2 regions of the Nocardiopsis sp. NPDC049922 genome follow, and region 1 is predicted to be linked to the other one. Evidence: riboswitches for the same ligand, from Rfam matches in the RefSeq annotation. Region 1 holds a riboswitch; the other holds the start of a gene.
The links. Region 1 has a riboswitch for S-adenosylmethionine ahead of AB0I72_RS05095 (aminotransferase class V-fold PLP-dependent enzyme). Riboswitches for the same ligand answer to the same signal wherever they lie in the genome.

Region 1 (4,773 bases):
CAGCCGGTACAGGAGCGTGGCGGGGTCGGCGCCGTCGCCGGAGAGGACCGCGGTGTCGGAGGCGGGGAGCACCCCCGCCGTGCCGTGCGGCGCGACGTGCACGACGGCGGCGTCGGGCCTGCGCTCCCGGACGCGTGCGCCGGTGCCGGGCACCGCGCACCCCCAGTCGACGAACTGGTCCACACCGGCGTCGGCGCACAGGTAGTCGACGACGCGGCCCAGGAAGCGCTCGTGCAGGCGGAGCTGTTCGGCGTGGCGGGGGTCGGGGAGCCGGGCGTCCGCCCGACGGCCGAGGCCGACGACGCGGGACCGCCGTCCGGGGACCGGCACGGGGTCCGGCCGCTGGGACGCGGCCGTGAGCGGGCCTGCCTTCGATCCTCGGACGTCCGTCACGATCACGCTCCCCCAGCCGGTCCGCTCGTGGGAGGCACGGCGCGCGGATCCGATCGGGATCGTACGTATCGCGCCCTACCGTCAGGGCCCGATGCTACCCCCGGGAACGTGATCCGTCGCACAGGGTCGGGTGATTCGTGCCCCGGTTCTCCGTCTGGGCGGTATCACGGCGGAATCCGTGGCGGGAGGCCCGTGTGCCGTGCCGTCTCAGAGCACGTTGCGCGGGTCCGGGACCGGCGCCAGCCGTCCGTCGCAGTCGGCGTACTCCCACCGGGGGCCGTGCTCGACCAGCGCGGCGACCGCCCCGACGAGCCGGTCGACGTGCTCGGTCGTGGTGCCCACGCCCAGGCTCGCCCGCACCGCCTGCGCGTGCCCCTCGGGCAGCAGGTGGCGGGTCAGGGGGTGCGCGCAGAACAGCCCGTCGCGCACGCCGATCCCGTACTCCGCGGACAGGGCGGCGGCCAACAGCTCGGCGGGCAGGCCGTCCACGGTGAAGGACACGATGCCCACGCGGGTGTGGTCGCTCCCCCACAGGGACAGCTCGCGAACCCCGTCGATCCCGGCCAGTCCCGCGCGCAGCCGCTCCAGCAGGGCGGACTCGCGGATGTGCAGCAGTTCCTGGGTGGCGGGGGTGAAGGTGTCGCAGGCCGCGGCCAGGGCGACGGCGCCCAGGACGTTGGGGCTGCCCGCCTCGTGCCGCGCGGGCAGGTCGTTCCACTGGACGTCGTGTTCGGTGACCAGGCGGGTGGCCCCGCCGCCGGACAGGTAGGGGGTGGCCGCGCGCAGCCAGTCGGAACGCCCGGCCAGCACACCGGAGCCGAAGGGGGCGTAGAGCTTGTGTCCGGACAGGGCGACGTAGTCCGCGCCGGTGGCCGCGAGGCTGAACGGCAGGTGCGGCACGTACTGGGCGGCGTCGACCACCACGCGCGCTCCCTCGGCGTGGGCCACGCGGACCAGGTCCTCGACCGGCCAGATCTCGCCGGTGACGTTGGAGGCGGCGGTGACGCACAGCAGGGTCGGACCGGCGGGGGCCTCGCTCAGGGCCCGCCGCGCGGCGGCGACGGCGGCCTCGGGGGACTCCGGCAGGGGGAGGCGCACCACCCGGCCCGCGCGGGAGGCGGGGTGCTCCCAGGGCAGCAGGCTCGCGTGGTGCTCGGACTCGAAGACGACCACGGTGCAGCCCTCGGGGACGGCGCGCGCCAGGAGGTTGAGGGCGTCGGTGGTGCCGCGCACGAACACCACGGCGTCGGCGGGCTCGGTGCGCGCGCCCAGGAAGCGGGCGACACTGCGGCGGGCGCGCTCGTAGGCGTCGGTGCTCACCTGGGAGTGGTGGCCCGCGCCGCGGTGCACGCTGGCGTAGTGGGGCAGGGCGTCCGACAGGGCCTCGGCGACCGAGGTCAGACACGGGGCGCTGGCCGCGTAGTCGAAGTTCGCGTAGTCGACGCGCCCGCCGGTGACGAGGGGGACGCCGGCGTCGGCGGTGACGATCGAGCACTCGGCGGGTTCGGGCGAGCGCAGGGAGTGGATGTGATGGACCGTGGTCAAGATGCACCTCATTCGTGGGTCGGGGGACCCACGTGGTGCCTCACGGCATCAGCTCCGGGGTCCGCGCTTGTCAGACACGGTCGTGTCGGGACCTGGTCCTCACCCGGGGCACCCCACCGCGGAAGGAGGGTTGCCGGCCAGCAAGCCGGGGCTTGACGCTGGCACTCGTGACCTGGCCAGAAAGGTAGCACAGCCCCGGCGGGGCGTACACCGGCCCCCTGGTGTGCGCCCGCCCACACCCCGCTTGACACCCGCCGCCGGGCCTGGGACATACTGGAGCCGCCTGCCCTCACGCCGCGGGTGTCCGGCTTTCCCGGCCGCCCTCCAGGCGCGAGACTCCAGAGCATCGGAGTTTTCGCATGCCCGCGAGCGAGAGGTGTGTTGCTTTGCACGGCGACGACCGTATCCAGCAGCTTTTCCGCAACCCCAGGGTTGTCCTGATCTCCGGCTACGCCCGTCTTCCCGACACGGTGGCGAGCCATTCCCAGTACCAGCGGCTGGGCGTCGTGCTCGCCGTGGACACCGCCGACGACCGGATCGTCGCCGCGGACACCACGCTCCTCACCGACCTGGCCAAGGAGTTCTTCCGTGCCCTCGTCGAGGGCGCCTCGGTGACCGAGGACATCGCCGAAATCGTCCAGCGGGTGCAGACGCGGTACGCGGGCCAGTCCGGCGCCGCCCTCACCACCGCGCTCCGCCGCTGTCTGGAGACCTACCACCAGCTGCGGGACGGCGACCAGCTGCCCGGTCACGCCGACGCCGAGGAGTGAGCGCCCCCGTGTCCGACACCCACGCCGAACCCGCCGCGCCCCCGCCCCTGGCCGGGGTGCGCGTGGCCGACCTGTCCCGGGTCCTGGCCGGGCCCTACGCCACGATGCTCCTCGCCGACATGGGCGCGGAGGTGGTCAAGGTCGAGCAGCCCGGACGCGGGGACGACACCCGCGCCTGGGGTCCGCCCTGGGCGGGGGCCGCCCAGGACGCCCCGGGCGAGGCCGCCTACTTCCTGTCGGTCAACCGCAACAAGCGCAGCCTCGCGGTGGACCTGAAGGACCCCGAGGGCCTGGCCGCCGTCCAGGACCTGTGCGCCTCCTCCGACGTGGTGATCCAGAACTTCCGCCCCGGGGTCATCGACCGCCTGGGCCTGGGATACGCCGACGTCAGCGCCCGCAACCCGGCGGTCGTGTACTGCTCGGTCAGCGGGTTCGGGCCCGAGCACGAGCCCGCCACGCGCCCCGGTTTCGACATCGTCGTGCAGGCCGAGAGCGGGCTGATGGCCGCCACCGGCCCGGCGGAGGGCCCGGCGAGCAAGGTGGGCGTGGCGCTCACCGACGTGCTCACCGGCCTCAACGCCGCCGTGGGCGTCCTGGGCGCCCTGATGCGCGCGCGGACCACGGGCCGGGGCGAGCACGTCAGCGCCTCGCTCATCAACTCGACCCTGTCCGGCCTGGTCAACCTCACCCAACAGGCGCTGGTCACCGGGGCCGAGCCCGCGCGGATGGGCAACGCGCACACGACGATCGTCCCCTACCAGGTCTTCCCGACGGCCGACGCCGACATCGTGGTCGCGGCGGGCAACGACGCCCTGTACCAGCGCCTGTGCGCCGCCCTGGACCGGCCCGACCTGGGCGGTGACCCGCGCTACGCCACCAACCCCGGGCGCGTGGAGCACCGCGGGGAACTGGTGGCGGAACTGTCGCGCACCCTGCGCTCCCGGCCCGCCGACCACTGGATGGACGTGCTCGTGGCGGCCGGGGTCCCGGCCGGTCGGGTGCGCGGGGTGCTGGACGCGCTGCGCACCGCCGACGCCCACGGCGACGACGTCCTGCGCACCGTGGAACACCCCACCGTCGGACCGCTCGAACTGGTCCGCGCGGGGTTCCGGATGGAGGGCACGCCCACCCCCCTGGCCGCCCCTCCCCTGCTCGGCCAGCACTCCCGCGACCTGCTCACCGAGCTGGGCCTGGACGGGGGCCGCATCGACGCGATGATCAAGCGCGGCGCCGTCCAACAGCCCGACCTGCCCTGACCCGGGCGACGCGACCGCCCCGACCGACACACCGAACCACGAAGGGAACACCCATGAGCGACACCCGGCGCAAGCCCGCCGCCCCGGACCCCCGCGACTTCCTCGCGGTGGACGCCACGCTCTCCGACACCGAACGCGACGTCCGCGACGCGGTCCGCGCGTTCGGCTCCCGCGAGCTCCTGCCCCATGTCGCCGACTGGTTCGAGGCGGGCACCCTGCCCGACCCCCGGGGCCTGGCCAAGGCCTTCGGCGACCTCGGCGTGCTCGGCATGCACCTGGAGGGCTACGGCTGCGGGGGCTCCAGCGCCGTCGCCTACGGCCTGGCCTGCCGGGAGCTGGAGGCGGTCGACTCCGGGCTGCGCAGCTTCGTGTCCGTCCAGGGCTCCCTCGCGATGACGGCGATCCACGCGTTCGGCTCCGAGGAGCAGAAGAACGCGTGGCTGCCGCGGATGGCGGCGGGCGACGCGATCGGCTGCTTCGGCCTGACCGAGCCCGACTCCGGCTCCGACCCGGGCTCGATGCGCACCCGCGCGCGACGCGACGGGTCGGACTGGGTCCTGAACGGCACCAAGATGTGGATCACCAACGGCTCGGTCGCCGACGTGGCCGTGGTCTGGGCCGCCACCGACGACGGCATCCGCGGGTTCCTCGTGCCCACCGACACGCCCGGTTTCACCGCCAACGTCATCCACAGGAAGCTGTCCCTGCGCGCCTCGATCACCTCCGAGCTGGTGCTGGAGGACGTGCGGCTGCCCGCGGACGCCCTGCTGCCCGGGTCCGGGGGTCTGGGGTCGCCGTTGTCGTGCCTG
Region 2 (4,773 bases), on a different contig from region 1:
CCCGATGTCCTCCTTCGGTGCCTGGTTCCCTTTCGGCATCCTCCACCTCGTCACCTTCAACAGCTTCGTCGGCGGCGCACCCAAGCAGGAGGTGCGCGTTCCCCGCGACCGCTTCGTCCTGCCCAGCGAGATCGCCCGCGCCGACCGTGACCGGCTGCGGCGGATGCGGGAGGTCATCGGCACTGTGGAGAGGGCCCAGACCGTGCTGACGCCCGGCTTCGACGGGCGGGACGCGCTGCTGGTGCTCCGGGAGGAGGAGTGGCGACTGGCCGAATCGATGCGGCGTATCGCACCGCTCGCGCGGGAGATCAACGACCTGGACGGGAGGGCCGCGTCCCACCGCGTGCGCGAGGCCATGCGCCCCCAGATCGCGGTGCTCGACGAGGTGCGTGCCGCCCACGCGGCGGCCGTCGACCGCGCCGAGTCCTACATCGGCCCGGTCAAGCGGGCGTTGACCGCCCACGAGGAATGGGAGCAGTGCCAACGGCTGGCCGCGAGCGGCGGCGCCTTCGCCGACGTCCTCGCCGAGACCCGCGGACGCGACCACGGGTCACTCGCCGGAGCCCCCGACCTGGAGTCCGACACCGCGCTCCAGGCCGCCCGGCTCACCCTGACCCGGCGCACGGACGAGGCGGCCGAGGCCAACGCGTGGCTGCTGAACGCCGTCAGGGGAGGGAACCGGTAGGCGGGCCCGGGGGTCAGTCGCCGGTGGGCGGCAGGCCGAAGGCGCCGGCGTCGTCGTCGGCCATCGTGTAGCGTCCCTCGCCCAGGGAGTCGATGAGTCGACGGGTCCAGCCGGTCTCGGCATCGATCGTCGACCGCCAGAGGCCGAACAGCTCGGCCAGGTGCGGCGGCCTGTCATGGCCCTCACCCGACGCCGAACGCACCTCGGAGCCGACCTCCTCCAGCCCGGCCAGGCGCCGTTCCAGCATCGCGATCGCCTCGGCCCGCGGCAAGGCGGTCATCAGGGTGACCCCGGCGCAGAGCAACGCGTGGTCGTGGCCGGAGTGGCTCAACGCCGCGCACAGCAGCCGGTGGAACTCGGCCTCGCCGTCGTCGGTCAGCGCGTAGGAGGTGCGGTCGACCACGTCGTCGCCGTCGGCCACGAACTCCCGCAGCTTCCCCTCCTGGCTCAGCTTGCGCAGCGCGTGGTAGATCGAGCCCCACTTGACGTTGGCCCACTCCCCGGCGTTCCAGGAGAGCAGTTCCCGCCCCACCCGGTACCCGTGTGCCTGCCCGTGCATCCGCACCACGCCCAGGACCAACAGCCGCGTCGCCGACATCTCCACCCTCGTCCGTCTCGGTGCCCCCAGCCTACGAGCGGCGTCGACGGGGGCCGACCGGCCCCGGACACGACGAACGGGGCGGCACCGTCCTCCCGGGGGGTGGAGGACGGGACCGCCCCGTTCGGGGCCGCGGTTCCGCGGCGGCGGCTCAGCAGCCTCCGGCGACCGCCGGAATGATCGAGACCTGGGCGCCGTCGGCCACCTCCGTCTGGAGGCCCTTCTCGAACCGCACGTCCTCGTCGCCCACGTACACGTTGACGAAGCGGCGGACCTTGCCCGCGTCGTCGAGGATCCGGGCCCGGATGCCCGGGTAGTTGGCCTCCAGGTCGTCGATGACCTCGGCGAGGGTCGCGCCCTCGGCGGTCACCTCGGAGGCGTCGTCGGTGTAGGTGCGCAGGATGGTGGGCACGCGGACGCTGGCGCTCATGTCGTGTCTCTTCCTTCGTCGGGTGGGGTGCGGGGCCCGGGACGCGTCACCGGACCCCGCGAGGTCGTCGGGGTGGCCGCCGCGGCCGTCAGGCCAGGCCCGCCTCGGCGAACGCGGACAGGGACGGCGCGATGGTGGCGGTCACGCCCGCGTCCACGGCGCCCAGGGTCTTGAGACCGTCGCCGGTGTTGAGCACGACCGTCTCGGCCTTCGGGTCGAGCTTGCCCTCGCGCACGAGCTTGCGCAGGACGCCGGTGGTGACGCCGCCCGCGGTCTCGGCGAAGATGCCCTCGGTTCGGGCGAGGAGGTTGATCGAGTCGACCACCTCGGCGTCGCTCACGTGCTCCACGGAGCCGCCGGTGCGCTTGGCGATGTCCAGGACGTAGGGCCCGTCGGCCGGGTTGCCGATGGCCAGCGACTTGGCGATGGTGTCGGGCTTGACCGGCTGGATGACGTCGTGGCCCGCCTCCCACGCCCTGGCGACCGGGGAGCACCCGGTGGCCTGGGCACCGAAGACCTTGTACGGGCGGTCCTGGACCAGGCCGAGCTTGATCAGCTCCTGGAAACCCTTGTCGATCTTGGTGAGCTGGGAGCCGGAGGCGATCGGGATGACGATCTGCTCGGGCAGCCGCCAGCCGAGCTGCTCGGCGATCTCGTAGGCCAGCGTCTTGGAGCCCTCGCCGTAGTAGGGGCGCAGGTTGACGTTGACGAAGCCCCAGCCCTCACCGGCCGGGTCGCCGATGAGCTCGGAGCAGAAGCGGTTGACGTCGTCGTAGTTGCCGTCGATGGCCACGACCTTGCCGCCGTAGACGGCGGCCATGACCACCTTGCCCTCCTCCAGGCCCGCGGGGATGAACACGCAGGACTCGAACCCGGCGCGGGCGGCGGCCGCGCCCACGGCGCCGGCGAGGTTGCCGGTGGAGGAGCAGGACAGGGTGGTGAACCCGAAGGTGCGGGCGGCCTCGACGGCGATGGCGACCACGCGGTCCTTGAAGGAGTGGGTGGGGTTGCCGGAGTCGTCCTTGATGTGGAGGGAGTCGAGGCCGAGCTCGGCGGCGAGGCGGTCGGCGCGGACCAGCGGGGTCAGGCCGGGGTTCATGTTGGGGAGTTCGGCGACGTTGGTCGGCACCGGCAGGAGGGAGCGGTAGCGCCAGATGTTGTTCGGGCCGCTCTCGATGTCGGCGCGGGTGACGGTCCCGAAGTCGTAGGCGACCTCAAGGGGGCCGAAGCAGAACTCGCAGGCGAAGCGGGGGGTGAGGTCGTAGCGCTCGCCGCACTCGCGACAGGACAGCGCGGTCGCGGGGCCGAAGGAGCGGACGGAGGTGGGTTCGGTGGCGGCAATCGCCATGGCGAGGCGTCTCCCCTCATCTTTCCTGGTGGCCACCTTGACCCCAGGCCGGAGTTGGCACCTGTCCCAGCCGCCTCGCGAGGAGCGCGAGTATCGCATGCTGAGATGGTTGCCGGGGCTTCGTAGGGCCGGTCCCTCCACCCCTCTGGATGAGCAATATGAAATTGTGCGCCGACCCTGTCGGATCCGCACGGTCACTGTAACGGACACGTCGGCCGGCTTTCCACATCGGGTGACCCGGAACACACGAACCCGCTCGTATGGTGAGACGGCCCAGGTCGGCGATCCCGGCCCGGAGCCGCCGCGTTCGGCCGGTGTGACGTACGCATGCGTTGGCCCGGCACGGGTTTGGGCCCCCCGTCCACGGGCGAGACATGAGGGAACACCCCGCCCCGCACCCACACCCCGCTCACGGGCGGCAGATCCGATCCGCTCCACCGAGAGGACGAGTACGTGGACAAGGCACAGATCCTCATCGCCTCCAACAGGGGACCGGTGTCCTTCTCGACCGCCGACGACGGCTCCCTGGAGTACCGCAGGGGCGGCGGCGGACTCGTGTCGGGGATGATCTCGGTGGCCTCGGAGATCGACGGTCTCTGGGTGTGCGCCGCCCTGTCCCCCGCCGACCGGCGCGCCGCCGCCGAGGCCCCCGGGGCCCGCCTGGACCGGTCCCACGACCTGGACGGCATGCGGGTCCACATGCTGGACATCCCGGAGGACACCTTCGCGGGCGCCTACACCGGGATCGCCAACTCGACGCTGTGGTTCACGCAGCACATGCTGTACGACACCCCCGACAAGCCCTCCTTCGGCTCCGGTTTCCACCGGCGCTGGGCGGACTACGTCGCCTACAACAACGCGTTCGCCGAGGCCCTGGTGGCCGGAGCCGCCGACAACGCGCGCGTGGCCGTGCAGGACTACCACCTGGCGCTGGTGCCCCGCATCCTGCGCGCCCGCCGCCCCGACCTGCGGATCGCGCACTTCTCGCACACGCCCTGGGCGCCGCCGGAGTACTTCCGGATGCTGCCCGACCAGGTCGCCCGCGACCTGCTGGAGGGCATGCTCGGCGCCGACCACCTGGGCTTCCTCAGCCCACGCTGGGCCGACGCCTTCCTGCGGTGCTGCGCGGAGATCCTGCGCGCCGACGTGGACCTGACCAAGCGCACGGTCGAGCACGGCGGCCGGGTGGTCGACATGGGCGTGCACGCGCTGGGCGCGGACGAGGAGGGACTGCGCGAGAGCGCGGCGGATCCCAGGGTCGCGGCACGGCGGGAGACCCTGGAGGAGGTCGTCGGCGACACGCGGCTCATCGTGCGGGTGGACCGCACGGAGCTGTCCAAGAACATCGTGCGCGGGCTGGAGGCGTACCGCGAACTGCTCACCGCGCACCCGGAGTGGCGCGGGCGGGTCACCCACCTGGCGTTCGCCTACCCGAGCCGGGGCGACGTGCCCGAGTACCGGGAGTACACCGACGCGGTCCTGCGCGTGGCCAAGGAGATCAACGAGGAGTTCGGCACGGCCGAGTGGGCGCCGCTGGTGCTGGAGGTCAACGACGACTACCCGCGTTCGCTGGCGTCCTTCCAGATGGCCGACGTGCTGCTGGTCAACCCGATCCGCGACGGCATGAACCTGGTCGCCAAGGAGGGTCCGGTGCTGTCGGAGCGCGACTCGGTGCTGGTGCTGTCCCGTGAGGCGGGGGCCGCCGACGAACT

Region 2: linked by a shared signal. The riboswitch ahead of thrC (threonine synthase) and the one ahead of AB0I72_RS05095 (aminotransferase class V-fold PLP-dependent enzyme) in region 1 are both predicted to bind S-adenosylmethionine.

Annotation. Positions count from the first base shown of each region.
Region 1 covers NZ_JBFAME010000002.1:195,406-200,178, forward strand. Annotated here, with positions in the region: gene AB0I72_RS05090 (SAM-dependent methyltransferase) at 1-393, opposite strand, end outside; gene AB0I72_RS05095 (aminotransferase class V-fold PLP-dependent enzyme) at 601-1,938, opposite strand; SAM riboswitch class IV at 1,997-2,111, opposite strand; gene AB0I72_RS05100 (DUF3870 domain-containing protein) at 2,325-2,708, shown strand; gene AB0I72_RS05105 (CoA transferase) at 2,717-3,964, shown strand; gene AB0I72_RS05110 (acyl-CoA dehydrogenase family protein) at 4,018-4,773, shown strand, end outside.
Region 2 covers NZ_JBFAME010000001.1:571,421-576,193, forward strand. Annotated here, with positions in the region: gene AB0I72_RS02725 (hypothetical protein) at 1-685, shown strand, start outside; gene AB0I72_RS02730 (PadR family transcriptional regulator) at 699-1,283, opposite strand; gene AB0I72_RS02735 (ubiquitin-like small modifier protein 1) at 1,435-1,713, opposite strand; gene thrC (threonine synthase) at 1,802-3,061, opposite strand; SAM riboswitch class I at 3,075-3,217, opposite strand; gene AB0I72_RS02745 (trehalose-6-phosphate synthase) at 3,515-4,773, shown strand, end outside.